DNA from 4 places in the Mammaliicoccus vitulinus genome. Region 1 is predicted to be linked to each of the others. Evidence: riboswitches for the same ligand, from Rfam matches in the RefSeq annotation. Region 1 holds a riboswitch; each other region holds the start of a gene.
What was found. A riboswitch is a leader RNA that binds a small molecule or an ion and turns the genes downstream of it on or off. The one in region 1 is predicted to bind S-adenosylmethionine.
Positions count from the first base shown of each region.

Region 1 (7,852 bases):
ACTTTACATCGTTTTCTTCAATTTCCCATTTCATTTTGTAACGTTTATCTGATGAACGTAATTGTAAATATACATCGTATTGATCTGCTTCTGGCACATCGTAGTATGCATATCCTGTATCAGATTGACCAGGTTTTAGACTAAATGAGAACCCGTCATTTGTGTCATCCATACCATAAAATTTTGAAACTCGGCTACCGTCAGCTGTAATTCCGAAGTTTGTATCACCAACAATTAAGCTTGAGTTATTAATATTTTCTAGTTTGTATGAAACTTTTAATATTTTATCTTTAGTAGGCTTACTGTATTTAGAAGTTGGTTCAACAAATTCTGCTTTTTCAACCGTCACTTTCGTACCGAAAACACTAATTGGACTACCGACTGATGTGTTTCTATTTACGATAGATGAATCGTTATCATCTTCTTCAGTAGAGTTTTCCTCAGTAGTAGGTTCTTCTGTAGTCTCTTCTTCAGTTGATTCTTCTTCAGTTGATTCTTCTTCAGTAGAATTTTCCTCTGTAGTCTCTTCTTCAGTTGACGCTTCTTCTGTCTTGTTGTTTGTGAAATCATCAATTTGGTCTTTTATAGGACCAGCAGCACATGCTCCTAAAATCACAGCTAAAATAATGAATATAATTAAACATCCACCACAACCAAATAACCAAGGTTTCATACTAGAACCATTGCCGTTTCCCGATTGTTGCGGCTGATTATTAGCATTAGAATCATTAAATGGATTATTTTGTTGTGAATTTTGTTGCGAATTTTGTTGTTCTGAGGTGTTTTGGTTAAAAGGATTCTGATCTGTCTGATTAGAATTAGCCATAATATTTCCCTCCCTAATATTACTTTGTTTTAATAAAAAAATAATAGACCTTAAAATGATTAGATGCTTTCATAAAAGTATTTAATCAATGTAAAACAATTATTTTGTTTATTAATTATTTTTAGTTTATAGTAAATTGGGAAATAAATCTAGGACTATTATAAAAAATATAAAATGTTTATAGTTTGTTAATATTTTATATTTTTTCGGAATGTAAAATATTTGAAAACGGTGGGATAAGTAGTTTAAAATAAAATGAAAAGGAGTGGTAATCGTGTATAAAAATATTTTGTTTGGAATCAACACAGATATGAAAAATAAAAAGGTTTTAGAACAGATTGCTAAACTTGCTGGAGAAGGTTCAGAAGTTACACTTTTAAACGTTGTAAGCGAAAAAGATTTAAAAGCTTCTGTGCGAACGGGCGTTCATTTAGATGATATTAAAGAAAGACGCCAAGAATCAATGAAACATGTCTTTGATTATTTTAATGAACAAAACATCAAATATAATTTACAATTTGCAAAAGGGAATCCTAAATCAGAATTAGTGCACAAAGCTAATAGTGGGGATTTCGATGTTGTAGTACTGAGTAACAGAAAAGCAGAAGATACTGATAAATTAGTTTTAGGTAGCGTCAGTCATAAAGTTGCGAAACGAGCGAATATACCAGTATTAATTGTTAAATAATTTTCTGTAATCTTAATAAATCATTGCTTTTCTTTTATATTCATACATCGTTTCATAGAAAAATTCCTTCTACTCATGTAAAATATAAATAGAAGAACATTGGAGGAATGACTATGACTGATGAACAAAAGAAAACGTTTCCGTATATCGTTGCGACAATATCATTAGAAACAGAAGATGATATTAAAAAAACAGTTGAAGAGCTCATTTCAAATAAAGACTCAATAGACATTGTTGAATTTAGAGCGGACTCATTAAAAAACACTTCAATTGAAAACATTAATGAAATATTAGAAAAATTTAAAGCAGAATATCAATTAGCACCAATCTTATTCACTTACCGTTCTAAAGGACAAGGTGGGTATGGTGATTTTGATCATGAAACATACTACAAATTAATGCAAGATATTATTTGTAATAAAAAAGCAGATTATGTAGACATTCAATTAGATACTTATGAAGATAATTTAATGAATTGTATAACGAGAGCTCAAAATAATGAAGTTAAAATCATCATCTCTCATCACGATTTTAAATCGACACCTGATGAAGAAGAAATGTTTGTCACTTATGAAAAGATGGCAGAATTAGGGGCAGACATCGGAAAGCTTGCCGTAATGCCAGAAAATGAAAAGCATCTTCTATCAATGCTCAACGCTATGAACAGAGCGTACCATAAGTTAGATATTGATGTGATTGGTATTTCTATGGGTGAATTAGGTAAAATGACAAGAATTACAGCGGGCTTGTTTGGCTCTAAATTTACTTACGGATTTGTAGGTAAAGAAGCAGCGCCTGGGCAAATTCACGTTAAAGAAATTAAAGAACAATTAGCATTGTATCAGGAGTAGTCTATAAGCTTAAATTCTATAACGTTAGAATTTAAGCTTATTTTTATGCTATAATTGATAATAATTATCAATGGAAATTGGGAGTGTAAATAATGGAATTAAAAAAAGCAATTACAGAGAGACGCAGTGTTAAAAATTATGATTATGAAATGTATGTAGATGAAGAAAAAGTATTTTCTCTAGTCGATTTAGCAACATATGCTCCGAATCATGGAATGAGAGAACCGTGGAGATTAGTATATATAAGCAAAAAACAAATACCAGAATTTGCTGAAAAAGTAGCAGAATCTGCATTTGCAAATGATTCAGAAAAACAAGAAAAATATATAAACAAAGTCACTAAAGTTGGTGGTATGTTTGTTATCTTGTCTAAAAGAGATCCAAGACAAAAAGAAAATTTAGAAAACCAAATGGCTGTTGGAGCATTTGTTCAAAACTTAATGTTGTTAATGCATGATGAAGGAATGGGTTCATGCTGGAAAACACCAGAATTTATATTTAGACCAACATTCCGAAAAATTGTTGGCGTAAATGATGATGAAGAAGTGAATGGATTTTTATATATTACAGAGAAAGATTCAAGCGTGAAAGTAATGGAAAGAAAAAATAAATCATTGATTACAGAATGGTAGAATATTTGGTACATATACCAATAAATATACAGTAGGAATTCATTGTCGAAATTGAATTTCTACTGTTTTTCTTATATTTTTCTGTTTGTTCTTTTAAGTAGATGCTGTATGTTGCAAGACTGACGAAACAAGCAACATAGGAGGTCTGAAAGTTGCAAGACTGATCAAACAAGCAACATACAGACCCCGACCCCGAGGAAAGCGTGCGCAAAAAAAGACTGCCAACAAGTTCACTTTAAGTGACTTTGTCGACAGTCTGAGATTTCTTCACTAGGCTATAACCTAATGAAGAGATCTTTTATTTTAAGTTCTCAGCTAAAAATGCTTTTACATCTTCTGGAGTTTTGGCATTTGCTGAATGTAAGTGTGCAAGTTTTTCATTGTTTTTAAACACTAAAAGACTTGGAATACCCATTACATCATTTTCTGTAGCCGCTTCAGGTACTTGATCACGATTGATTTGATACCAGTTGTAATTATTATATTCATCAATGATAGGATCAATCCATTGATTCATTCTAGTACAGTCTGGGCACCAGTCTGCAAAGAATTTCACTACTACTGGTTCGTCGCTTTGTGTAATCTCTTCGAATTCTGCATATTGACTAATTGTTCTCATATTTATTTTGCTCCTTAGAAATTTTTCTTATAAACAAAGTATATCTCATTTTCATTATTTAAAAAAATATTTAACTCATTACTATATGTTAGCTATTAATATTGTTATAATGGATTTAAATAGACATATGGAGGTAAAGACATGATAAAATTTTATCAATATCCTAATTGTACAACTTGTAAAAAAGCAGCAAAGTTTTTAGAAATAAATGGTGCAAGTTTTGAACCGATTGATATTACACAGTTAACACCTACAGCTAAAGAATTGAAAGATATCATTGATGGAACAAATATTACTGTAAATCAATTATTTAATACTCGAGGCGCTAAGTATCGCGAGTTGGGTTTGAAAGATAAAATGGATGATTTGTCTGATAACGAAAAATTTGATTTATTAGCATCAGATGGCATGTTAATCAAAAGACCTTTAGCAGTTTTAGGAAATAAAGTAACTTTAGGATTTAAAGAAGAAGAATTTCGTCAAACTTGGCTATAAAAATAGTTGCTTGAATAATGGCTTTATGTCATGATAATAATTGAATTACATATAGGAGGGGATTACTTTGACAGTGCCTAGTGAGTTAAAATATTCTAAAGAACATGAATGGGTAAAAATTGATGGTGATGTAGTTACAATCGGTATTACTGATTTTGCTCAATCAGAATTAGGGGACATTGTGTTTGTTGAGTTGCCTGAAGAAGGTGACGAATTAACTAGTGGAGATTCATTTGGTAGTGTAGAATCTGTTAAGACAGTTTCTGAACTATATGCACCTCTATCTGGTAAAGTCGTTGAAGTAAACGAAGAACTAGAAGATAGCCCTGAGTTTGTTAATGAGTCATCATACGATAAAGCTTGGATGGTCAAAGTTGAACTATCTGATAAAGCTCAATTAGATGAATTATTAGATGCAGACGCTTATAGCGAAATGATAGGTGAATAACATAACTTTAAACTCCACGATGCAATAGTATCATGGAGTTTTTTTTAAATCTTAAATATGAAGTTCAAAAAAATATTAATTCATTTGTAGAAGGTGATGGCCATGGCGATGATTAAAAAAGTAATAATCGTAGAAGGTATTTCTGATAAAAAACGAGTGGAAGAAGTATTAAATGACCGTGTTCATATTATTTGTACCCATGGAACAATGGGTGTAGAAAAAATGGATGAACTTTTAGAAGAGAGTTATGGTTCACAAGTATATGTTTTAGTCGATCAAGATAAAGAAGGTAAACGTATTCGAAAATGGTTTAAGAAGTATATGAGCGAAAGTCATCATATTTATATTGATTCGACATTTTCTGAAGTAGCTCGTTGCCCAAGACATTATTTATCTAATGTGTTAAACTATCATGGATTTACAGTAAAACATGATTTCGTATCGAAAGGGAAGTATCGTTACCATGAAACACACAGAAATATTGAACGATATATACAAGCATTTTGATAAAGACTTACATTTATTATTTGGGTATACGCCTACTTGCGGCACGTGCAAAATATCTGAACGCATGTTGGATATCGCGAACGAAGTAACACAATTACCAATTAATAAATGTGATTTGAATTTTTATCCAGAGTTCTGTAAAGATTTTGAAATCTTATCAGTGCCAGTGCTTTTTATAATGAATCAAGATAAAGTAGTACATCGTATATACGCTTTTCAGTCAGTTCCTTATCTTGTTGAGAATATTCAAAAAGTTATTGACGATAAAAACTTATCATGATAGTATGAATTTAATTAAATACGTATTAACTCTTATCAAGAGAGGTGGAGGGATGTGCCCTATGAAGCCCGGCAACCGTCATATAAATGAAATGGTGCCAATTCACAAAAAGTGTAAACTTTTGGAGATGAGAGAAAGACATCTTTCAAACGCCTTTCTCTTGTCAATTAGAGTGAGGCGTTTTTAATTTAGAGATTAGGAGGCAGCAGATTTGATTGAGTTAAATAAAGTTGTTAAAACTTTCAAAACAAAAAAAGGTGACATAACAGCTGTTGACCATGTTGACTTAAATATAGATAAAGGAAGTATATATGGTGTAATTGGTTTTTCTGGAGCTGGAAAAAGTACATTAATCCGAATGTTTAATGGCCTTGAAACACCAACTGAGGGTGAAGTTATAGTAGATGGTGCTAATATTGGCAAACTGTCTAAACGAGATCTCAGACAAAAAAGACAAAAAGTAAGCATGATATTCCAACATTTTAATTTACTTTGGTCTAGAACAGTTAAAGATAACATCGCATTTCCATTAGAAATTGCAGGTGTATCAAAAAGTGAAATTAATGAAAAGACGAAAGCACTTATTAAAAGAGTAGGGCTTGAAGGTCGAGAGAATGCTTATCCATCACAATTATCAGGTGGACAAAAGCAAAGAGTTGGTATTGCTAGAGCTTTAGCTAACGATCCGCATGTATTATTGTGCGACGAAGCAACAAGTGCATTAGATCCTCAAACTACTGATGAAATATTAGATTTATTAGTAGACATAAATAAAGAAATGAATTTAACAATTATACTTATTACACATGAAATGCATGTCATTAGAAAAATATGTGACCACGTGGCAGTCATGGAAAATGGTAAATTTGTCGAAGAGGGAGAAGTTATAAGTGTATTTAATAACCCTCAAACATATGTTACACAACGCTTTGTGAAAGATGATTTAAAAGCAGATGATCTTCAAAGAACATTAGCAGATTTTAGAGCAGAACAACCGAACGGTGAAATTTGGAAATTGAATTTTGTCGGTGGGACAATTGCTAATCCTGTATTAGCTAAAATTATTAAGAAGTATAATGTAGATATTAACGTCATTGAAGGTGATGTTAAGTTAACACAAAACGGCACATTCGGACATATGATTGTGCATTTACCTCAAGGAGATTATTCTAAAGATCAAATTAAAAAAGAACTAAATGATCTAGGAGTGAAAGTAGAGGTGAATGTAAGTGAATAAGTCATTTGGAGATATTATTACTGAAATGATTACAATGCCAAATGTTAGATGGGATGATGTTTGGGAAGCATTATATGAAACGTTATATATGACAGTCATTTCAACAGTATTTACATTAGTATTTGGTTTAATACTAGGTACGTTATTATTTTTAACATCTAAAGGAACATCGAAAAGCTCACGCGTGTTTTATTCAATCGTGTCATTCGTTGTTAACTTATTTAGAGCCATACCATTCATTATTTTAATTCTATTATTATTACCTTTTACAGATATTTTATTAGGTACAATAAGTGGTCCTAAAGGTGCGTTACCAGCGTTAATCATTGGTGCTTCACCATTCTATGCTAGATTAGTAGAAATAGGCATGAAAGAAATTGATAAAGGTGTTATTGAAGCGGCAGTATCGATGGGTGCTACAACATGGACTGTCGTAAGAAAAGTATTAATTAAAGAATCACTACCTGCGTTAGTTTCAGGAATCACGGTTACAGCCATTGCGTTAGTAGGTTCAACAGCTATTGCTGGTGTAATTGGTGCAGGTGGATTAGGTAACTTAGCTTACTTAACAGGATTTACGCGAAACCAAAATGATGTCATTTTGATTTCAACTATCTTTATATTAATTATTGTTTTTGTTATCCAATTTATTGGAGATATTATTGTTAAAAGAATTGATAAACGTTAAAGGAGTGTTTTACATGAAAAAAGTATTTAGTTTATTATTTATTTCGATTTTAGCAGTTGTTCTAGTTGCTTGTGGTGGAGGTAGTGGTGACAAAAAAGAGAAGAATGAAACAATTAAAATTGGTGCATCACCAGCACCTCACGCTGAAATTTTAGAAGAAGCAAAGCCACTTCTTAAAAAAGAAGGTTATGATTTAGACATCAAGACAATTAACGATTATACAACACCTAACAAATTATTAGATAAAGGTGAACTTGATGCAAACTTCTTCCAACACACACCATATTTAGATAAAGAAGCTAAAGAAAAAGGTTATAAAATTGAATCAGCAGGAAATGTACACTTAGAACCAATGGCAGTTTACTCTAAAAAACATAAAAAATTAGAAGACTTACCAAAAAATGCTACTGTATATGTTTCAAACAACCCAGCTGAAGAAGGAAGATTTTTAGCATTCTTCAAAAAAGCAGACTTAATCAAAATTAAAGATGGCGTTGATCCAGTAGATGCGACATTTGACGACATTACTGAAAATAAGAAAAATATTAAATTTAATAATAAACAATCAGCAGAATTCTTAC
Region 1 is NZ_CP118974.1:2,033,948-2,041,799, reverse strand. It holds gene PYW35_RS10230 (DUF4352 domain-containing protein) at 1-826, opposite strand, end outside; gene PYW35_RS10225 (universal stress protein) at 1,101-1,514, shown strand; gene aroD (type I 3-dehydroquinate dehydratase) at 1,628-2,365, shown strand; gene PYW35_RS10215 (nitroreductase family protein) at 2,458-2,997, shown strand; gene PYW35_RS10210 (thioredoxin family protein) at 3,296-3,616, opposite strand; gene PYW35_RS10205 (arsenate reductase family protein) at 3,758-4,111, shown strand; gene gcvH (glycine cleavage system protein GcvH) at 4,179-4,559, shown strand; gene PYW35_RS10195 (toprim domain-containing protein) at 4,662-5,066, shown strand; gene PYW35_RS10190 (thioredoxin family protein) at 5,023-5,346, shown strand; SAM riboswitch class I at 5,376-5,480, shown strand; gene PYW35_RS10185 (methionine ABC transporter ATP-binding protein) at 5,558-6,583, shown strand; gene PYW35_RS10180 (methionine ABC transporter permease) at 6,576-7,271, shown strand; gene PYW35_RS10175 (MetQ/NlpA family ABC transporter substrate-binding protein) at 7,285-7,852, shown strand, end outside.

Region 2 (7,852 bases), 630 kb from region 1:
CCGTTTTTAATATTTTTTATTATAACGCATTAAAATAGGTCGGTAAATCAAATACCGACCATTTTAATGAATCACTTACGCTTCTACAACATGTACTTTTAATGTTCCAGAAACTTTATTATGAAGTTTAATAGAAACTTTTGTATAACCTAGGCTATGAATGCCGTTAGGTAAATCCATTTTACGTTTGTCCACTTTAATTTGATGTTGTTTTTCTAATGCTTGAGTAATTTGTTTCGTACTTACCGATCCGAACAATTTACCACCTTCACCTGTTTTAGCAGGAATTTCAACTTCTAATTCTTCTAGTTTTTGTGCAAGTGCTTTTGCATCATCTATTTCTTGTTGTTTTAACTCTTGTTGGCGTTTATTTTGTTGTTCTAATTGTTTCATGTTTCCAGGAGTCGCTTCTACAGCATAATTATTTTTTATTAAGTAATTTTGACCATAACCTACTGGTACGTCTTTTACTTCTCCTTTTTTGCCTTTACCTTTAACATCTTGTGTGAAAATAACTTTCATTATTCTTCCACTCCTTTTTCTTCTGATTCAACAACCTTAATTAATTCTTCGATTGCTTTCTCTACTGATGTATTTTTAATTTGTGTTGCGGCATTTGATAAATGACCGCCGCCACCTAATGCTTCCATTGTTAATTGTACATTCACTTCACCTAATGAGCGGGCGGAAATACCAATTGTATCTTCGGAACGTCTTGCAACTACGTAAGATGCTTCTACACCTTCTAAACCAAGCAACTCATCTGCTGCTTGTGCCACTGTAACAGGATGATACGTTTGATGATCCTCACCGTGTGCAATCGCGACGCCACTACGGAATAGTTTAACAGTCTTAATTAAATCCGAACGTTTAATATATGTGTCTATGTCATCTTTTAAGAAATGCTGACATAGAATGGTATCTGCACCGTGACTTCTTAAAAAGCTCGCTGCATCAAATGTTCGTGATCCAGTTCTTAAAGTAAAGTTACGCGTATCAACTATGATACCTGCTAACATAATTGTCGATTCGATTCTCGTTAAACGATGTTCTGTTGGTTGATACTCTAATAATTCTGTAACGAGCTCTGCAGTTGAACTTGCATAAGGCTCCATATAAACAAGTAGCGGGCTAGAAATAATACTTTCTCCTCGACGGTGATGGTCGATAACCACTTTTCTATTTGCCTTGTTCAGCAAATTCTCGTCTATTACAAGTTCAGGTTTATGCGTATCCACAACAACGAGCGTCGTACGTGGTGTCATTTCATGCCATGCTTCTTCTGATGTAATAAACCGTTCTTTAAGGTCAGGTTTCTCATCTATTTCAGTCATAACACGCTCTAAAGTGCTATCAATATCAGAGTCATTTAACACGATATAAGACTCTAAATTATTCATTTTAGCGATACGAGAAACACCGATTGCAGCACCGATTGCGTCCATATCTGGTGATTTATGACCCATAATAATAACTTTATCACCTTCAATTAAGATATCTCTTAATGCATGAGAAATTACACGAGCACGGACTCTTGTTCTTTTTTCCATTGGATCCGTTTTACCACCGTAAAATCTTACATTACCGTTACTATTTTTAATCGCTACTTGGTCTCCACCTCTACCGAGCGCTAAATCTAAACTGGATTGAGATAGCTCACCTAATTCAATTAAGTTCTCACTACCTTCACCGATACCGATACTCAGTGTTAATTGATGTCCGATTTCTCGCGTTCTATCTCTTAAGTCATCTAACAAATTGAACTTCAATGTTTCTATATCTTGTAAAATACTATTATTTAATAAAGCTACAAATTGATCCGAACTATAACGTTTAATATAGAGTTGATAACGTGATGACCAATCATCAATTACACTCGTGATAATACTGTTAATTTCGGAACGTTGAGAATCGTTCATATTCTGAGTAATTTCGTCATAGTTATCTAAGAAAATCGTCGCTATGATTGGTTTTTCATTTTCATATAATTCATACACATGTGCAGACTCTGTAATATCGAAAAGATAAATCGCTTTTTCATCTTCGGTATACGTAACTTTATATTTATATGAACCTTCTTCAATCTCTACTTCTGGCGTATTTTCTAATCTTTTTAAAATGTTTGGAAAGATTTCATTAATCGGTTCGTCTAAAACATCTCGCTCTAAGCGCTTATTAACAAAATTATTAATCCATTCGATATGATCTTTTTTATCTAATAGTATTACACCTATTGGCAAGTCACTAACAGCACTTGTCTTACTTTTAGTAATTCTTCCGGCTAAACTTCCAATATATAAGTCTAATTTCGCAAAGCTTTTTCTAATAAAAAATATGCTTATTGCAATTAGAATTATCGTAACAACCGTCGAAATAATCGCCCAAAATATCGAATTAAAAAAACTGAAAACGAGTAGCACTAAAGCTAATATCATCATAATGATATACGGAAATATTAGGGCTTTCTTAACTGATTGACGGTTCATAAACTCACCTCAATTTACTTTTTTATGCGTTGTTTTAAATTAAACCAAATATCCATTAATCCAAATAAGTATGCAAACGGCTTAAATATGAAGGCCATTACAAATATCAAAACACCTACAATAATAGGTAATTTTTTTACTTTTACGTATAAATGGAACAAGGATAATGCTTGAATAAATATAACCCATTCTAACACAAATTGTAAGTTAGTGACTATGCCATACATCACTACGTTTTCTTTTGAAACAAACAAACTTACAAGTACAGTTATCACAAATACAAACGCAACACTTCTATTAATTTGCCACATAAATAATGGTCTGAATACTGGTGTCGCTACTTTGAATTTTCTTAATATAGGGAAAGTCACGAGTAAATTAACGAGAACAAGTACAAATACCCATAATATTATATACCCAGGAATGCTTACTTGTAATATCTCCATTGAAACTCGTAATGCTTCTTCAATTTCTGTCGTTAAATTTCCACTCATTTGAAAATAAGACATTAATACATCTTGATACTGACTAAATAACTTGCTTGTTAAAGGTATGTTCCCTGTAATTTGTAAAATTAACACACTACCGATTGTTAATATACTCATAAATGATGTAACTAAGTATAAAATACGTTCTTTTGATGTACGTTCAAGTAACAATTGCCCAATGAATACACTCATAAATACCATAAGCGTCATCGCTGTTAATAAAAACATATTATTGAATAGTACGGTCGCACATAATGTCACGACAACAGTCACAAAAAACGACGGTTTAGATCGATACCAAAGTATTGTTCCAGGTATCGTAATGAACGGTAATATAATAATTACTAAATATGGTGCGAAATTCATAACTACCACACTTAGCACTAGTGCTAATGTTGCTATAATTGTCGCTTTTATATCGACTTTAAAAGACAAATTTTTCACTTCCCAATCTAATTTAAACATCTTTCTTTATTTTACAGATTTTTATCTCTTAAAACAATGTAGGTGACTTTTTAAATGATATTAGCGTGCTTTGAATTTATGTAATTTTAAGAAGTGATAGACGTTAGGTGCCCAATCTCCGAAGTTTAATAAGAATCCATCGTGACCAACATTGTCTTGCACGAAGAAATGTCTATGATATTTAAAGAATCTACCTAAAGCTCTCACTTGATCATCTGGATACAATAAATCATCCGCAAAGCCTAAAGTTAAGACTTTCGTTTCTAGTTGTTGTAATCTTTCTTCAACATCATTACGGCCTTTAAATATGTCATGGCTATCTAATACGTCTAACAAGGTTAAATAACAATCTTTATCGAAAGTTTCTTTAAATTTATTACCTTGATATTTTTGATAACTCACGACATCATCTGCTGAAAATCTCGCCTCATAATCTTTACTTGAACGATAAGTTAAGAAGCCGAGCTGTCTTGCTATACTCAAGCCATCTTGTCCATTCATATTTATAACTTGTCTAGCGATTTCATTAAATGCTCTGCTATATGATGATGTCTTCTCAGTCGCTGCTAATATAACGGCCTTTTTAACTTCAATTGATCCATCGTAAAGCATTTCTAGAGTTTGCATACCGCCTAAAGAACCGCCGATGAGTACATCTATTTTTTCATAGCCAAAATGTTTTAAAGCTAAAATATTCGCTTTCGAAATATCTCTCATCGTTAATTTTTCTGGGAAATTTGATGTATTCAATTTAGAACTCGAACCATAAGGGCTACCAATTACGTTGAATGTAATAAATTGATAATCATTAATTGAAAGGTAACCACCATCTATAATTTCTCTCCACCAGCCTGGATTTTCATCGTCGCCATACGTTAAATGATTACCTGTTAACGCGTGACAAATAACGACTAAAGGTTGACCTTTATATCCAACATATTCATATTGAAGTTTCAAGTTATCAATCACTTCGCCAGATTCTGTTTCAAAATATCCTAATTCGACTAAACCTGTTTCTCGAGAAATAATCATATTAGAACCCCCTCTGTTATTAAATAGAAAAACTTCTTACTCGTTAAAGAAGTAAGAAGTCCTCATCATCCTTATTATGCGAGTAAACTCGTTGGTAGTAGCACCGTATCCAATATGACCGGTTGCTGAAGTGTCATCGGGCCAAATCCCTTAACTTCTCTGAATAAGCTTTGCTATATAATTTATATTAAGAATACTAGAAAAGAGCATTTCTTTCAATAAGGTAACGAATGAAATTAAAAGACGAATCGGACCATCGCCATGATAAACATCCCTGCTATAACTGTGATTGTTAAACTTCTAGATATTAAAGCGATCATGATGGTTGGAACGGCAACAATCATACTTTCATAATTCAATGTAAATCCAGACGTACCTTCTTGGTTTAACATGCCTTCGACGATTAATGCAGTAAACAGACAAACAGGTACATACTGTAACCACTTAATCACATTTTTCGGTAATTCAACCTTCGCTAAAAGTACAAAAGGCGATACTCTAATCATCCACGTTAAAACAAAACAACCTGCCGTAATCAACAACAAATAAGTCGAAATACTCATTTATCGAACACCACCCCTACTACTGAAGCAATGATGGTCGCTATAATAATAGATAAGTAAGTCGGCATAAATAATGTAAGGAGCATCATGCTTACAATCGTTAGTACAATTAAATATATATATACGGTGATTTTACTTTTATGTATCGTTTCAAATTGGGCCACAAGTAAAAATATGAACATCGCTGTTAGTGCATAATCCAGCCCAAATGTTTCTGGCTTAGGAATTAAATTCCCTACTAAACCGCCTAATATAGATGTCAAAATCCATAATAAATAAGCCGAAATATTTAAACCGTGCATCCAAGTTGAATTTAATGATTTTTCTTTCGCATATTTCGTAATTGCAACACCAAATGATTCATCTGTAACGAGTGTTCCGATACCGATGTTAGACCAAAATGAATTGCTTTTAAATGCTGGAACGAGCGCTAAACTTTGTAGAAACATTCTAGAATTAACAAAGAATACGGTTAAAAAAATCGCTGATATAGGAGATTGAATGGCAACTAAAGCACAAATAATAAATTGAGCAGCACCCGCATATACAAAGATAGATAATAATGTGATTTCTAAAATAGATAAACCTGATGAAACACCAACAATACCAAATGCTAATGCGACACTAAAATAACCAAGCATAGTAGGTATACAATCTTTAACGCCTTGAAGAAACGAATCTTTATGAGTCACGCTATAACTGTTCAACGCCCTACCTCCAAACAAAATATCACTACAAGAGGAAGTCTAACGTTTGTCTAACCTCAGTCTGACTTACCTCTTTAATAATTTTAATATGTCTTAGTTTTATCATACCTAAAGTACATTAGCAATAATGCTTGATTAAATATTCGGAAAATAATAAACAAAACAAAAAAACTACGTACAAAGCTTTTTTAACTTTGTACGTAGTTCTTATATAATCTATTATAAATTATTCGCCTAAACTGAATTCAGCACTTGCTTCGAATTTAACATCTCTACCGATCATTACGCCACCTGTTTCTAATGCTTGGTTAAATGATACGCCGTATTTTTCACGATCAATTTTACCATTTACTACGAAACCTGTAACTGTTTCACCGTTTAATGGATTTTTACTTACGCCGTTGAAATCAACGTCGAAAGTTTCTTTGTGTGTTGTACCAGCCATTGTTAAATCTCCAGTAATTGAATCTTCACTGATTGATTTTGTTTCAAACGTAATGTTTGGATTTTCATCTGCACTAAAGAAATCTGCTGATTTTAAGTGTCCATCACGGTCTGCATTTTTAGTATTAATTGAATCTGCTTTAATTGTTACTTTTGCTTTTAATGATGATAAATCATTAATGTCTCCTGAAACTTCTACATCATAGTCTTCAAAAGTTCCTTTAACGCGAGATACCATTAAATGTTTTACTGTAAATTCTAAACTACTGTGTGTTTTGTCAAAATTGAAATTAGTCATGTGTCAAAACTCCCTTTATTTATTTTATATACTTATTATATCAGATATAAAAAGTATATTCAAGATTTAAGTCTAAAAAAAGAGCAACCAATATATGATTACCCTTTTTGTAAGATTTAACTCACTTATAGTTCAATTGTTTCAAGTCCACCCATAAATGGTACTAATGCTTCAGGCACTGTGATTGTTCCATCTTCATTTTGATAGTTTTCGACAATTGCTGCAAAAGTACGACCAACTGCTAAACCACTACCATTTAATGTGTGTACGTATTCAGGTTTAGCATCTTTATCACGTTTAAATCTAATGTTTGATCTTCTAGCTTGGAAATCGGTCATATTTGAACAAGAACTGATTTCTTTATAATCATTGTAGCTCGGTAACCATACTTCTATATCATAAGTTTTAGAGCTTCCAAAGCCTATATCGCCTGTACATAGATTAATTGTTCTGTAAGGTAATTCTAGCGCTTGAAGAATGTTTTCAGCGTGCCCTGTAAGTTCTTCTAACGCATTGAAAGAATCTTCAGGTTTTTCATATCTTACCATTTCTACTTTGTTGAATTGGTGCAATCTAATTAGACCTCTAGTGTCTCTTCCCGCAGAACCTGCTTCACTTCTGAAACATGCTGATTGGCCAGTAAATTTAATAGGGAATTGTTCATTTTGTAACACTTCATTACGATAGAAATTCGTTAATGGTACTTCTGCTGTAGGAATTGTATATAATCCTTCTTTTTCCACTTTGAATAAGTCTTCTTCAAACTTAGGCAATTGGCCAGTACCAAACATTGAATCTGCATTTACAAGTTGTGGTACCATCATTTCAGTATAACCATGTTGAGTTGTATGCATTGTCACCATGAAATTCATAAGCGCTCTTTCAAGTTGAGCACCTTTACCTGTTAAAAATACGAAACGTGCACCTGATACTTTAGCAGCTCTATCAAAGTCCACCATTTTCAAGCTTTCAACTAAATCCCAATGTGCTTTAGATTCAAAATCAAATGCACGAGGTGTACCCCATTTACGAACTTCAACATTATCATCTTCATCTTTACCAACTGGTGTTTCGTCACTAATTAAATTAGGAATTCTTACTAATTTATAAGTAACGTCATCATTTATTTGATTTAATTCTTGATCTATTTCTTTAATTTGATCGCCGACTTGACGCATTTCTAATATAACGTCGTCCGCGTTCTCTTTATTACGTTTTTTCTGAGCGATTTCTCCACTCACTTTATTACGACGAGATTTAAGTTCTTCCGTTTGAGCAATTAACTCACGACGCTTTTTATCTAATTCTAAAATTTCATCGATGACTTTTGGGTCATCACCTCTTTTTGATACTTTGTCTTTAACGAATT
Region 2 is NZ_CP118974.1:20,379-28,230, reverse strand. It holds gene rplI (50S ribosomal protein L9) at 76-522, opposite strand; gene PYW35_RS00120 (DHH family phosphoesterase) at 522-2,486, opposite strand; gene PYW35_RS00115 (DUF2232 domain-containing protein) at 2,501-3,418, opposite strand; gene metX (homoserine O-acetyltransferase MetX) at 3,500-4,471, opposite strand; SAM riboswitch class I at 4,540-4,641, opposite strand; gene PYW35_RS00105 (AzlD domain-containing protein) at 4,708-5,034, opposite strand; gene PYW35_RS00100 (AzlC family ABC transporter permease) at 5,031-5,675, opposite strand; gene PYW35_RS00095 (YceI family protein) at 5,968-6,483, opposite strand; gene serS (serine--tRNA ligase) at 6,609-7,852, opposite strand, start outside.
Region 2: linked by a shared signal. The riboswitch ahead of metX (homoserine O-acetyltransferase MetX) and the one ahead of PYW35_RS10185 (methionine ABC transporter ATP-binding protein) in region 1 are both predicted to bind S-adenosylmethionine.

Region 3 (7,852 bases), 1.3 Mb from region 1:
TATCCTCGAAATCAATGATTCATTTAATATATTAAAATCTAAATCAAACCTTGTTGTGACAATAATCCAAACTAACGATATCATAAAGCTTATATAAAATTTATAAGCAATATAACTCCAAATAAATACAATCATTAAGAAATAGACACTTATGATTAAATACAATAAGTGAACTACATTATTCCAAAATTCTCCATCAATAATAGAAATGATTAACCATATACCTAGAATGTAAATCAAACTTATAATGAAGGGTATCATGATAAGAATTATCCATCTGCTCTTAATATTTAATAGCATTTGCCACTCTACAATATAATATTGATAGATAACATGTATAAAGCGATAAATGAAAAAAAGAGCAAGAAACATTATCAATATATATAATCCCGGTATCCTATATAAATGCATGTTTAACTCAACATCATTATTGCCACGAAAAATAAAATACCATAAACTCCCTCTTATATATGGTCTAAATAACATTAATACCAAAATAAATATTCCGTTTATAATCATGAATGTTTTCCATAAACTTTGTATGACGCCAACAGTAAATTTTAGAATATTCATCTCATTATTTCCTTTTTCGTTATAATCTATTCAACAATTAAATATATAAACATTATGAGCACCAATTGATACATAATCCATGACCAAGAAATTGAAAATAATCTCTTTGAGTCAATAATCAACCAATTCCACTTTCCACCTTGCATTATGACAAAATCTATAAACACCATCATATTTACTAATACTAATGATATTGCACGATTAAAAAACTTTAAATACAGAGTAAGTGACAATAATGAAATCGTAAAATGACCTACTATCATCATGCAAGCTGTTACAACAAACACCATATTAAATCGAACTTGGAAGTTCATTGCAATCGTACTTGCCAACAACATTTCGATACTTAATAGTAATGATATAACACCCACATATAGCAACACATCGATCTTTAAATTCTTCCTATATTCAATAAACACTTTATGAACGAACTCATCTCGATAAAACACTATCGTCATAATAGTTAATATAGGTAAAACAACATAAGTAAGCGTAAACTTACTTAATACTAAATTTGTAAATTGAAATTCATCAGAAGGAAAATTACCCACGCTTCCCTTCTGATAGAAAGTCATTAAAGCAAAGAACAGAATATTCCACAGTAGAAATTTTGTATTAATCAATGATGTAAATCTATATTTAATCAAGTTCATATTTGCGTATACCTCTTATATAGAAATACATTGATAAACTGATAAACAATATAAAAGTTAACACAATCGGTAAAACTTCTATATACATAAATTCTGTCCTTCCCATTAAGAAGTATATTGGTGGAACTATAAATGGTTTATAAGGCAAGTTTGTTAATATAATTAATAAAATTTGAAAGATAAAGGGACCAATAATTGCTAATACCCTTCTATTAGCATATATAGAAAGTGTTATCGCAAACACATTCATGATGGCACCCCAAATACCGGCCAATAAGATATATAATAAGATATATAGTAACGGCATTGCATAATATAAAGAGACACTTAAAGTCGAAGAACTATATATGCCTATTGGTTTGTTCGTAAATCTTTCCGGAAGTATATTAGGTAGTATTAAAAATTCACCTATAAAATTTATTAATAAAGGGATTATTACAAGTAGCGAAGCAACAATACTTGAGTATAAGATCACCTTTATATCTACTGACTTATTCCCGTGATTTATATATGCATGATGCAGTAAATGTTGTTTACGATCTTGTATAAAAATATCACTTACACCAACAGATACAGCTAAAGGCATAATCAATAGATAAACGATTCGAAAACCACTAGAACCATCAAATAATAAAGATTGTGTATAAGGTGTATTTTCTAACAGTCCATAAATACTGTAAGTCTGATAAGCATCGTATAAATGCAACAGAGCAATTGTCGTTAAAATGATAAATGATATAAATAGCTGCAACCTCATTATGCGTAATTTCATATATTTTAAAATTGTTAACACCTTCTTTTAGAACCACAACATGGCTTAATTACTTACTATCCGGACTCCAAACACCATTAAAATAACCATTAGAATACGATTTAGCATCAATTCTGACTGCAACACCTGATCCATATTTTTCAACGGCTAAATTATATAGCTTCGTTACTTGACCTCTAGTAACCCAATAACTATGACCATTAGATACATCACGTCCATCGTATAAGGCCGCCCATATATACATACCTCTTATTCTTCTTGAGTTCTCGCTAACTGTTCCATAGTTTTTATTGTAGTATGCAGATGTATTCAATTTTTTTCTAGCTGGCGTATGATCATAAGGACTCCATATCCTAAATTCATTTTTCCAATACGTATCTCCAGTATTCCCTTGCGCTTTAGCGACAGTTTGACATGTTAATAATAAAATCAAACAAGATATGATTAAAGAAATTCTTTTCATACAAATCACTTTCTTCCCTAATTTATTCCATCATGATGTTGGAAATATTATAATACCTTGTAAGCATTTTTACAATAATCGGATAATATTATATTATTAATTAATTACAATTAATTAATAAAACAAAAAAAGACTGTTGCTATTTAGCAAAAGTCTTTTTAAATCACTATTAGTTTGTTTAATTTTCTAGCAAGGCATTGCTTTTAATACTGCTTTTGGATCTGTAATTGTACCAATCATACCTGATTTCAAGTTAATACCTAAAGCGATATTTTCTTGTTTCAAGTCTTCTAACCATTCTTCAAATACTTCTGTTTCTACTTCGATAATATCGTATTCTTCAAAGTCATCACGTTGTACTTTTTCAGCGAGTTTACGTGTACTCCAAACAGTCATCATGTTCGGCAAACTTGCATCTTCTTCTGATACAATGATGAATTGTTTTTGCCCCTTAACTGTTAACCCGTATACATAACTTTCATAACAAATATCTTCTGCAAACTCTTCAATTCGGATATCATCTAGTTCACTCATAATTTCTTCAATAAATGAAATTGCTTCTAATTCTATTCCCTTGTTATTTTCATATTTTTCTATGATGAATTTATCTTCTTCATCTAGAATGTCATCCATTTCATATGTTACAAATCTGTCTAGGTCTAATTCCATAATTTTATCATATTGAGTTATGTTAAACTCTTTTAAATATGATTCAGCAAATTCTTTTTTTGACCAAATAAGACGGTTGTCTGTATTTTCATCTCTTAGAATCTTGCGATCAATTAAAACAACGTAAAATTTTTCTTTAGCTAATATTTGTTTGAACATAGACATATCCTGGATAGCCATTGTCATACCACCCTTATTTTTATATTTAATCCCAATAAAATATAGTATAGTTAAAAGGTATAAGTCAATAAAAATTACATTAAATGAAGAAAAATTTTTATTCGCTGTTTTTACTTAGTTCTTCAAGAAATGATTGTTCTCTTTCTAAAGCTTTAGATTCGTTTTCTGCATGCCATATTCCAGCAAATCTTGACTTCACTTTACCTTTACCAAAGTAATCTCCATCATAGTAAGAAAGTGGATATAAATATCCTTCTTCGATGTATTTTTTGATTGTATTTATAAAATGTGTATTATCCCCTTTAGCGTGATAACTTAAAAATTTGTGGAATCCTTTGTTCAATCGTTCTTTAAGTAAAAGCATGCTCGTTGAGCCATTTTGTCTAAAGTTTAAATCAATCGCAAATATTTGTTCATCTTTATCGATTAATAGGTCAAAACCTGAAACGCCTTTATACCCGTGCTCTACACCTTTTTTCATAATTTCGCACCCTGCATCTATTACACTTTTCGGTACTTCTTTTGAATTGATGTTGCCATTATAAAAGCCATATTTATCCGTGAGTTGTTTTACAGCGCCTATATATTGAATACCTGTTTTTTCACTATATGCATATTGCACACAATAATTTTCGATTTCTTCTATAAATTGCTCAATGATAATTTGCTTTGTGTCAGTAGCTTCTTTAATGCGTGCTATTGCTTTTTGTAAGTCTTCTTCATTATAACATATCATCACGCCGTAACCGCCGGCAGTGGGCAACTCATCACCTGGTTTAAGAACGACTGGTAGTTTCCAACTTTTCATTTTTTCTTCAAAGTCTTTACTATTTACTATTTCTCGCTTAGGTAAATATTTACCATCTGTCCATTGGTCTAATTTAGATTTATTATTTAAGTCTATAAACCGTGATTTATGGACTGCATATAAGTCATCTTCACACAAATGTTCTCCATGAATATATTGGAAAAATATTTTCTTATTATCACGGGTTAATTGTTGAATTAAATTCTCATAACTCTCTCTGTCTTTATAAGTATAAATATTATCTGGAATTTCCACATTTACTAATTTTAATAAACTTTTAACATTATTGGTTAAACATGCTTCATGAACGATCATAGGCATATTACTTATGATTAATTCTCTAGCAGTTAAAAAATCGGATTGTGCTTCTTCAGTTGTTAACCATGGATTATCTTCATATGAAGGTCTCGAATTATAAACGACATAATCTCCATACAAATCTTTAAGTGTTAATGTTAGTGGCTTCCCATACTCATTTTTCATAATAAGTTCTCCCTTAACGTTTGATGATGCTCGATAATTTCATTTCTAAGGGACGCGTTTTCTATAAGCTCTAAACCCATTGAGGCTAATATTTTCGCACCGCTTATTAATGCTTTATCGCCTTGCTTACTGGCAGCTGCCTGACAAAATTCTTTCGTGTGGCCGACTAGATTAGATGGTCCTATTTTAATGTGTGGATGTATAGTCGGTACGATATGACTTACATTCCCTGTATCTGTCGAACCGAAACCAAAATCATCATCAATTACTGCTTCACCAATTTTTTCAGCGTGTTTTCTAAACAATTCATCTAGAGGTTTATTAATAATGAATTCATTCACACCATTTTGTATTGGTCGTAATTCATATGTACCACCCGTTTGTATAGCTGCCCCTTCAGCTATTTTACGTACTTTATCTGTCAGCATATCTAATTGTTTACGAGAAGTCGCACGTGTATAGAAGCGTGCATGCGTGAAATCAGGAATAATATTCGCCGCTTCTCCCCCATTTAAAATAACGCCATGTACTTTATCTGTTTTTTTAATTTGTTGTCTTAACATACTTACCCCATTAAAAAATGACAACATAGCATCGAGTGCATTTACAGCTTCAAAAGCGTTCTCAGAAGCATGCGCACTTTTTCCATAGAACTTCACATCAAATACGTCAACAGCCAGTGAAGGCACTGTTACATAAGTCTCATGCCCTGGATGTACCATTAGCGCGACATCGATGTTATCTATAACGCCTGCTTTAACATAACTCGCTTTGGCACTACCGTTAATACCGCCTTCTTCAGCTGGACAACCTAGTACAACGACTTTACCACCTACTTGATCCACAACTTTAGACAAACTTATACCGGCTAAAACACTAGACGTTCCGATAATGTTATGGCCACACGCATGACCTAGTCCAGGTAGTGCATCGTATTCAGCTAAATAAGCAATCGTTGGTCCTTCTTTGTTTGAATCATATGTCGCAATGAAACCTGTTGGATGATTCGCAATGTTTTTCTCTATTTTAAAATGATGACTTTTCAATTGATCACTTAATAATCGAGATGCAAAAACTTCTTCATTCCCTAGTTCAGGACGTTCATGAATTTGATGACTCATTGATAAATACAGGTGCTTATTCTGTTCTATATAATTTATAATATTTTGTGATAAATTGCTCATTAACGATTCACCTTTCCAATATAAAGGCGCACTACTTTGTAAGGAGTGCGCCAATCGATCATTTATCTTCCAGTTAACAACTGTAGGAATTGGCACCTTTCCATCATAGGAGGTTGCTGGACTTCATCGGGCCCTTCCCTCAGTCACTCTTGATAATACGTATGAAATTTGATTTTAATTCTAACCTTACCACTCGGATATGTCAATGATTTGTCGCAATATCATTTGACTTTAAATACCATTTCTCTGCTTTTTTCTCAAACTCTTTAATCATACTATCTTTACCTTTATAGTATTCGTCACTATCACCAGGATAATCGACAACTAAATCATGTTTTAAACGACTATATCTTTCTCTCTCTCCGTTAAAAGTTCTTAAATAATCTCTAAAAGATAATAATCTTAATATATGTGGACTATCTTCATCATATATATGTAAGTGGTGAGAAACCTCTCCATAATTATCGTATTTTTTAAAGTACCTATTTCCGATGACACCACGTTCACCTTTAGATTCATATCCTAAAGCTGATAATTCTTGAGTAAACGCATCAATAGCTTTACTATCTTTTACCACTATTAATATATCTATAATCGGCTTCGCAGATAATCCAGGAATTGCCGTTGACCCAATATGTTCTATGTTTATACTATGTTCTTTCAATAACGACTGTAAATGTTTTTTCTCTTCAAGAAAAAGATGTTGCCATATACTGTCGTAAGGGACTACTTGTAACCTTTCCATCTCTTCACCTAATTTCAGAATAATTTATTATATTATCTTATAAAGTAACACATAAAGAAAGTAAAAGAAATCTGAATTGATTGTTTTTTCAAAACTTAGTTGATATAATCAATCCGAAATCAAAGGAGGAATCTTCATGACAAAAATGAATGTTGAAAGTTTTAATTTAGATCATACGATAGTAGACGCACCATTTGTAAGACTTGCTGGAATCAAAGAAGGACAAAATGGTGATGTTATTCATAAATATGATATTCGTTTCAAACAACCAAACAAAGAACATATGGAAATGCCTGCATTACACTCATTAGAACATTTAATGGCAGAAAACATTAGAAACCATACTGACAAAGTAGTAGACGTAAGTCCAATGGGTTGTCAAACAGGTTTCTATGCTTCATTTATAAACCATGACGATTATGACGATGTACTTTCTATTTTAGAAAAAACATTGAAAGATGTTGAAAAAGCAACTGAAGTGCCAGCTTGTAATGAAGTACAATGCGGTTGGGCTGCAAGTCACTCATTAGAAGGCGCTCAACAATTAGCAACTGAATTTTTAGCTAAAAAAGAGAGCTGGAAAAATATTTTTAAAGAAGATTAATAAAATAAAAGATCTCCTCATTAGGTTAAGCCTAGTGAGGAGATCTTTTATTTTACATTTTTCTTACTAATTTAATGAGTACATATTGTAAAGGTAGTCTTCCCCACAATGCCCATTTTGGTAATACTTTGCCGTTTAATGGAATATTTTTTTGTGCCATATAAACGTTTGCTGGAAATACTGCTACTAAGAACCATTCGATTAGTTTTTTAGTTAGCTCACTTGGCTTTTTCAATATTAGAAGTAAACCAAATATGATTTCCATTACGCCAGTTATCCAAATAATCGCTTTTTTAAATGGTAAATAACTTGGTACAATAGCTTCAAAACCTTCTGATCTTACAAAATGCATAACACCAGCAAAAGTAAATCCTATTCCAAAAATTCGTCTAACCCATTTCATTACTTAATCCCCATTTCCTTTAAATAACTTTTCCCGAATTTAGGTAATGTTACTTTAAAGTTATCGGCAATTGTTGCACCAATTGAGCTAAATGTATTATCTCCAGATAATTCACGATACTCATTTATACTTGGACTAAATATTAATAACGGTACATATTCACGTGTATGATCTGTTCCAGGCGCCGTTGGATCATTGCCGTGGTCAGCAGTAATGATGACTAAATCATCTTCTTGCAAGACAGATTGTAGCTCTTCTAGTCGATTGTCAAACTCTTTAATAGCTTGAGCATAGCCTTCTTTATCTCTTCTATGA
Region 3 is NZ_CP118974.1:685,465-693,316, reverse strand. It holds gene PYW35_RS03365 (hypothetical protein) at 600-1,124, opposite strand; gene PYW35_RS03360 (hypothetical protein) at 1,213-1,983, opposite strand; gene PYW35_RS03355 (DUF2712 domain-containing protein) at 2,048-2,461, opposite strand; gene PYW35_RS03350 (DUF2750 domain-containing protein) at 2,648-3,310, opposite strand; gene ldmS (L-aspartate--L-methionine ligase LdmS) at 3,408-4,601, opposite strand; gene PYW35_RS03340 (M20 family metallopeptidase) at 4,598-5,785, opposite strand; SAM riboswitch class I at 5,845-5,944, opposite strand; gene PYW35_RS03335 (GrpB family protein) at 5,988-6,530, opposite strand; gene PYW35_RS03330 (S-ribosylhomocysteine lyase) at 6,667-7,134, shown strand; gene PYW35_RS03325 (DoxX family protein) at 7,187-7,537, opposite strand; gene deoB (phosphopentomutase) at 7,537-7,852, opposite strand, start outside.
Region 3: linked by a shared signal. The riboswitch ahead of PYW35_RS03340 (M20 family metallopeptidase) and the one ahead of PYW35_RS10185 (methionine ABC transporter ATP-binding protein) in region 1 are both predicted to bind S-adenosylmethionine.

Region 4 (7,852 bases), 1.1 Mb from region 1:
GATGAAGTCATGCAGTTATTAGATGCATTAAAATAATTTATATGTTAATATAAACGATTATATAGACTTTTTGGAGGGCATCATGGATAAAGCTAAACGCTATTTTTATATATCAGTTGTACTCATTATTATCAGTTTATTTTTAAGTGCACAGAATCCACTCGTAGAAACGATGTTTGGATCATTAGTTTCCCTCGTTTTAATAAGCAGTATTTTAAACGGTATATTATTATTTATTGCAGTTATTACGACTGACAAATCAATAAAGTATCAAACTGATAAACACAAAACAATTTCTAAATTGAACAAACTATTACCAATTGCTTTATTCATCGTTATTATTTATCATATTATTGTTATTATAAGATTCTTTGGAATAATTTAAGGGAAACGTAAAGTTTCTCTTTTTTTAATGAGGAGGTTTATATATGGTCTATCTTGCAATTTTTATAGGTGGTGCTTTTGGCGGTGGCTTAAGGTATTTAACATCAGTCATGATTCACAATACAACATTTCCCCTATCTACTATAATCATAAATGTATTAGGCGCTTTACTAATGGGCGTTATGACAAGTTATTTTATAAGTTACTTTAAAACACATCCAAATATTAAAAAAATGATAACAACAGGTTTCATCGGTGCTTTTACTACATATTCATCTCTTAGTTTAGAAACAGTTGTCCTATTAAAAAATGGTCATATTATCATAGCGATCTTATATTTGATATTGAGTATGATATTTGGATTTATCTTTATAGCAATAGGCTATAAGAAAGGAACAATTCATTCATGACTTTACTATTTATTATGATGAGTTCAGGTATTGGCGCAGTTTGTAGACAGTTAGTTAATGATATTTTCACAAAAGTTTATACTATTTCTTTTCCAATAGCAACTTTAGTTGTAAATATAATTGGTAGTTTAATCATTGGTTTTGCTGCACAACATTTAAACTCTGACTCATATAGTTACGCAATTATAGCGATAGGATTTTGTGGAGGATTCACGACATTTTCCACACACTTTTTAGAAGTCTACGAACAATATTTATTAAAATCATATAAAAAAATGACGATCTACATATTATTAACGATCATACTATCAATAGGTTCATGTTATTTAGGTTATCACATTTAAATATACTAAGATTAGTAGTGAAGAATTTGATACATAAATCCCAACTTAAAATAAATCACCCAATCCGTTGGAATCATTTTCGGATTGGGTGATTTTATATTTCTGATTTTGTAAAGTGCTGACGCCCGGGGGAATAGTATGAGCGAGAGACTACAGGCTCGAGCCATACCCCCAGGCAAACATGCACTTTACAAAATCATTATAGTTTAGGACATTTATGTCCCAGACGCTTTTTTATAGAAACTAATTTTAGTGCTTCTTTTATTCTGCTGAAAATGTTTCTGGATCTGGACCTATTCTTTCATCTTTATTTAATGCATTCAATCTTGATAATTGACTATCTGATAATTCAAAATCAAATACATTTAAATTTTCTTCTATACGAGATGGTGTAACTGATTTTGGAATTACGACTATGTTCTCATCAATATTCCATCTTATAATGACTTGTGCAGGTGTTTTACCTAATTCATTTGCAATTTCTTTAACAACTTCGTCTTCTAAAATTTGACCATTCATGAGCGGAGACCAAGATTGCGCAACGATCTTTTGTGCTTCTAAATAAGCTCTTAAATCTTTTTGAATTAAATAAGGATGGCATTCTATTTGATTAATAACTGGTTTGATAGAAGCTTGTTTCAACAATTCTTCTAAATGATTTACATGAAAATTACTAACGCCAATATTTTTAATTTTGCCTTCGTTATATAAATCTTCCATCGCTTTCCAAGTTTCAGAAATTAATGCTGTGTCTTGACCAGGCCAATGAATTAAATATAAATCAACATAATCTAATCCTAATCTTTTTAATGATGCTTCATATGCTAATTGAACATTTTCTCTACCATAATCAGACATCCAAAGTTTAGTTGTAATAAATAAATCTTCTCTTTTTAAGCCTGATTCTTCTAAGCCCTCTTTAATACCTTGCCCTACTTTTTCTTCGTTATTGTATATTTGAGCAGTATCTATATGTGTATAGCCGCTGATGATTGCATGTTTGACCGCTTCTCGACACTCATCATTATTTTCTACTCTAAACGTACCTAATCCTAGCGCTGGTATCGTATTGCCGTTGTATAACTCAACTAATTTCTGTGTCATTGTATTGCCTCCTGTTTTTTTCTTAGAAACTTAAATTAATATTGAAACAACCTTTGTCTCAAGATACGGTTCAATACCTTCAGAGCCACCTTCTCTACCAAAACCACTTTCTTTCATGCCACCAAACGGTATATGAGCTGCACTTGGACCTCCATCGTTCCAACCAATTACACCATAATCTAAGTTCTCATACAATTGTATACCAATACGATAGTTTTCTGTAAAGAAATACGCTGCAAGACCAAATGGTGTATCATTAGCTTTTTCAATGACCTCATCAATTTCTTTATAAGTTTGAATGGGTGCTACAGGTCCAAATGTTTCTTCTACCATAATTTTCATATCATCTGTTACGTCTGCCAGTACAGTAGGTGTAACATAATAACCACCGTCTTTATAACTTGTTCCCCCCGTTACAAGACGTGCACCTTTACTTGTTGCATCTTCTATATGTGATTGTATTTTTTCAAAGCCATCCGCATTAATAACGGGTCCAATATCTGTTGACTCATCTTGACCGTTACCTACTTTTAATTTGCTTACTTCTGTTTTTAAAGCTTTTTCAAACGCCTCTTTTACGGATTCGTGAACATAAATTCTGTTTGCACAGACACACGTTTGACCAGCATTTCTAAATTTAGAAGTTATAGTTCCTTTAACAGCTTTATCAATATCTGCATCTTCATGAACAATCAATGGTGCGTGACCACCGAGCTCTAACGTTATTTTTTTAAGTGTTGAACTAGATTGCTCCATTAATTGTTTACCAACCGGCGTTGATCCCGTGTACGTGATTTTTGATATTAATGGATGCTTAGTAAATATTTGACCTAATTCTTTTCCTGACCCATTCACATATTGAATAACATCTTTATCAAATCCCGCTTCATGTGCTAAATCAACTAGTTTCATAGTTGTAAGAGGTGTATCTTGTGCAGGTTTACATATAAATGTACAACCTGCTGCTAATGCTGGTGCCGCTTTTCTAGTCATCATTGCTGCCGGGAAATTCCATGGCGTTATACTTGCAACTACTCCAACTGGCGCTCTCGTTACAACTAATCTCTTATTTTCTACATGTTCAGGTATCGTTCTCCCGTAAGTGCGTTTCGCTTCTTCCGCAAACCATAAAATATAGTCAGTCGCATATTTAACTTCACCCATAGATTCTTTTAAAGGTTTACCACTTTCTCGAGTCATAATTAAAGCAATTTCTTTTTGATTTTCTAAAATTAACTCATGCCATTTATACAATAAAGCACTTCTGTCATGAGCCGGTTTTTTCTTATAAGTTTGAAAGGCTTTATGCGAACGTTCAATTTTTTCGTTAATCTCTTCTTCACTGTTATTTCTTAACGTTTCAATCACTTCACCAGTTGCAGGATTCTTAACATCAAATTTTTCGTTACCCATTTTATAACCACCTTTTTATAATATAAAAAATAGCGCTACATATTATGCAGCGCTTTGTTATTACGGATTAAACTTTTCAATTTCATCCATAATTCTTTCAAGATCTTCCACACTATACTGGAATCTGCCATGAAAAACAAATTTATTAAAGAAATGTTGTAATTGTTTTTCTCCTACTAACACTTTAATGTTAGGGTCTTGTGAGTAATTGCTAATAGTCGCTTCACTCACTTCATTAGGATGGAAGTAGATGATTGGTGTTGGTGTATATTTAAGCTCAAGTTGTCTTTGTAATTCTTCAGTTGTGTCATCAACTTCTTTAACTTCACTAGTATATGAATGAAATGCTGCAGTTTTATTATTTGATTGTTTTTCTAGTAATAACGTTTGTTCTTTATTCGGATTTAAATCCAATGTTTCAAAGACTTGTCCTAATACTGGAAAATCACTAAACTGCTGTTCGGTAATACCATGATAGATATGACCACTTACTAGATTTGAGTCAATTACGTAAATACCTGTTCTCGTTAATACTAAATGGTCAATTTGTCTCACTTTACCTAAAGGATCTTTCGGTAAAAAGATATTAGCCATTATATGCATATCTTCAGGTCTAATTCTACGCTCATTGACAAGCTGATCTCTCAGCTCTAATAAATGTCTATCAGTTATATATTCCCCTTCATTCTTAGAAAATAACTTTAATGAGTCAATTTCTCTTTCTTTTTGTGAAATTTCTTGTTGATGTGATTCTTTTTGTTTAGTTAGAACCTTTTTATTCTCTACTCTTTCATGATCTAACTTCTCTTTGTGTTCAGATTTTAGCGACTCGCTTTGTTGTTTATGAGCTTCTTGAATCTTAGTCAAAGATTTTTTCTTTTGTTTTAATGAAACAAAGAATAATATAATAAATAATATCGCAATGATAACTGCTGCGATTAATCCATAATGAATCGGTTCTAATTGACTCATAATTGTAGATCGCTCCTTTTCATAAGTATTACTTCTATTATAGTAAAAAAAACAAATAAATTCAGTATTTATCATTAAATATATCCATTATTGTAATGTTATTTTTAATACTTCGTACATCTGAATAGTTATTCCCCACTTTAATGGTAAATTAATTAAAACACTAATAAAAAAACTCTGTACAAATCGGTAAGATTTTTACAGAGTTTTTACAACTTATTTAAGTAAATCTTTTAATAAGTCTACTTTATCTAATGATTCCCATGGCAATTGAACATCCGTTCTTCCAAAATGTCCATATGCTGCAGTTTGTTTATAAATTGGTCGTCTTAAGTTTAACATTTGAATAATTCCAGCAGGTCTTAAATCAAACACTTCTCTTATTTTTTCTACTAAAGTTGTTTCATCAACTTTACCAGTACCAAATGTTTCTATTGAAATAGAAACTGGCTGTGCTACACCAATAGCATATGCTAATTGAACTTCACATTTATCTGCAAGTCCACTAGCAACGATATTTTTCGCTACATAACGAGCTGCATAAGCGCCTGATCTATCAACTTTTGTTGGATCTTTACCACTGAAACATCCACCGCCATGTCTTGCATAACCGCCGTATGTATCTACGATAATTTTTCTTCCAGTTAAGCCTGCATCACCTTGTGGTCCACCAATAACAAATCTACCAGTTGGATTAATAAAGAATTTAGTTTCATCGTCTAACAACTCTTTAGGAACGATTGGATAAATTACATGATCCTTAATATCTTGTTGAATTTTTTCAAGCTCTATTTTTTCATGATGTTGTGAAGAAATAACAATTGTATCAACTCTTACAGGTTTTTCATTCTCATCATATTCAACTGTCACTTGTGTCTTACCGTCTGGACGTAAGTAATCTAACGTACCATCTTTACGTACATCAGTTAATCTTTTAGCTAATTGATGTGCTAAATAACCAGGTAAAGGCATATAAGTTTCAGTTTCATTTGTTGCATACCCGAACATAAGACCTTGGTCTCCTGCTCCAATAGATTCTATTTCATGATCTGTTAAATCATCTCTATCTTCTAAAGCACAATCTACTCCTTGAGCTATATCTGGAGATTGTTCATCAATAGCCGTTAAAATTGCCATCGTTTGGAAGTCATAACCATATTTCGCTCTCGTATATCCTATATCTTTTACAGTTTGTCTTACTACTTTTGGAATATCAACATATGTTGATGTTGATATTTCACCAGCAATTAGTGCCATACCTGTTGTTACTGTTGTTTCGCAAGCGACTCTAGCTTTAGGGTCACCTTTTAATAATTCGTCCAAAATTGCGTCAGAAATTTGATCCGCAATCTTATCTGGATGCCCTTCTGTTACTGATTCAGATGTGAAGAGTCTTCTATTCTTAAACATAAAAAATCTCCTTTAAATAAAGTTGTACGGTCTCTTCCTCAGCGCAAATAAAAAGTGCCCACTCTCAATAAACATATAGAGAGAAGGCACACTCGTCCATTCGCTCTTATCGTTCAGACAATATTGGTCTGCAAACGGTTTGGCACCTTTCTTTCAAAATAGAAAGAGGTTGCTGGGTTTCATTGGGTCCATGTCCCTCCACCACTCAGGATAAGAGAATCCGTCAAAAATGATGATACTAGAGTTTTCAGATTATGTCAATGCAACGGAATATATTTCAAATGTCATAAATTTTTTAAATAAATTTTCTGATTAGTATAGACTATATATTTTAATGTGTTATACTAATTCCATGAAAATGCTTACAATTTAAATATTAGACATGGGGGTCGTCATTTATGGCAATACAGTCAATTACAGAATCAATCGAACTTTCTAATCTTCTTAACAAAGAAACTACGCACAAACAACTTTCTAGAACTGAATTATACAGACACATTCTAGAATCAGGCGAAGGTGTACTAACTGAATCTGGAGCTATCAGAATGGAAACAGGAAAGTATACCGGACGCTCACCTAAAGACAAATTCATTGTTGAAGAAGCAGATACTGAACAAGACATTGATTGGGGATCAGTCAATCAACCTATTTCAGAGAGTAGCTTTTTAAATTTATATGATCAAGTTATTGACTATTTAAACCAAAAATCACAACTTTATGTCTTTAATGGCTATGCAGGTGCAGATAAATCTTCACGTTTAGATTTACGTGTAATCAATGAATTACCTTGGCATAACCTATTTGCCCAAAACATGTTTATTCGCCCAGAAACGAAAGAAGAAGCACTTAATATTAATCCTAACTTCACTGTTATAAGTGCTCCTGGATTTAAAGCGAACCCAGAAAAGGATGGAACAAATTCTGAAACGTTCATTATTACTTCATTCAAACACCGCGTGATATTAATTGGTGGAACAGAATACGCTGGTGAAATGAAAAAAGGTATCTTCTCTGTCATGAATTATTTATTACCTAAAAAAGGTATTATGAGTATGCATTGCTCAGCAAACGTTGGCTATAATAAAGATGTTGCTTTGTTCTTCGGTTTATCAGGAACAGGAAAGACAACTTTATCTGCAGACCCAAACAGAAAACTTATCGGAGACGACGAACATGGTTGGAACGAAAACGGTGTATTCAACATTGAAGGTGGTTGCTACGCCAAAACTGTAAGCCTCAGCCGTGAAAAAGAACCTCAAATTTATGATGCTATCCGATATGGTACAGTATTAGAAAATGTAGGCGTTAAATCATGTGGAACAGTTGATTATGACGACACTTCATTAACAGAAAATACTAGAGCAGCTTATCCAATTGAGTTTATAGATAATATTGTAACACCATCAATAGCTGGTCATCCTAATACGATCATCTTCTTAACAGCAGATGCTTTCGGAGTCTTACCTCCTATTTCAAAATTGAATAAATCACAAGCGATGTATCACTTCTTAAGTGGGTTCACATCTAAATTAGCAGGTACAGAAAGAGGCGTAACAAGTCCACAACCTGTATTCTCAACTTGTTTCGGTTCACCATTCTTACCATTACATGCAACAGAATATGCTGAATTACTCGGTCAATTAATCGACAAACATGATGTAGATGTTTATTTAGTAAACACTGGTTGGACTGGCGGCGAATACGGCGTAGGTTCTAGAATGGACTTAAAACATACACGCTCAATGATTCGTCGCGCAATAAGCGGAGAAATTAAAAACTCTGAATTCATTAAAGATGATATATTCGGTCTCAATA
Region 4 is NZ_CP118974.1:962,155-970,006, reverse strand. It holds gene PYW35_RS04940 (MBL fold metallo-hydrolase) at 1-36, shown strand, start outside; gene PYW35_RS04935 (hypothetical protein) at 83-385, shown strand; gene crcB (fluoride efflux transporter CrcB) at 429-794, shown strand; gene PYW35_RS04925 (fluoride efflux transporter FluC) at 791-1,138, shown strand; gene PYW35_RS04920 (aldo/keto reductase) at 1,400-2,242, opposite strand; gene PYW35_RS04915 (NAD-dependent succinate-semialdehyde dehydrogenase) at 2,273-3,655, opposite strand; gene PYW35_RS04910 (nuclease-related domain-containing protein) at 3,716-4,627, opposite strand; gene metK (methionine adenosyltransferase) at 4,844-6,037, opposite strand; SAM riboswitch class I at 6,141-6,254, opposite strand; gene pckA (phosphoenolpyruvate carboxykinase (ATP)) at 6,436-7,852, shown strand, end outside.
Region 4: linked by a shared signal. The riboswitch ahead of metK (methionine adenosyltransferase) and the one ahead of PYW35_RS10185 (methionine ABC transporter ATP-binding protein) in region 1 are both predicted to bind S-adenosylmethionine.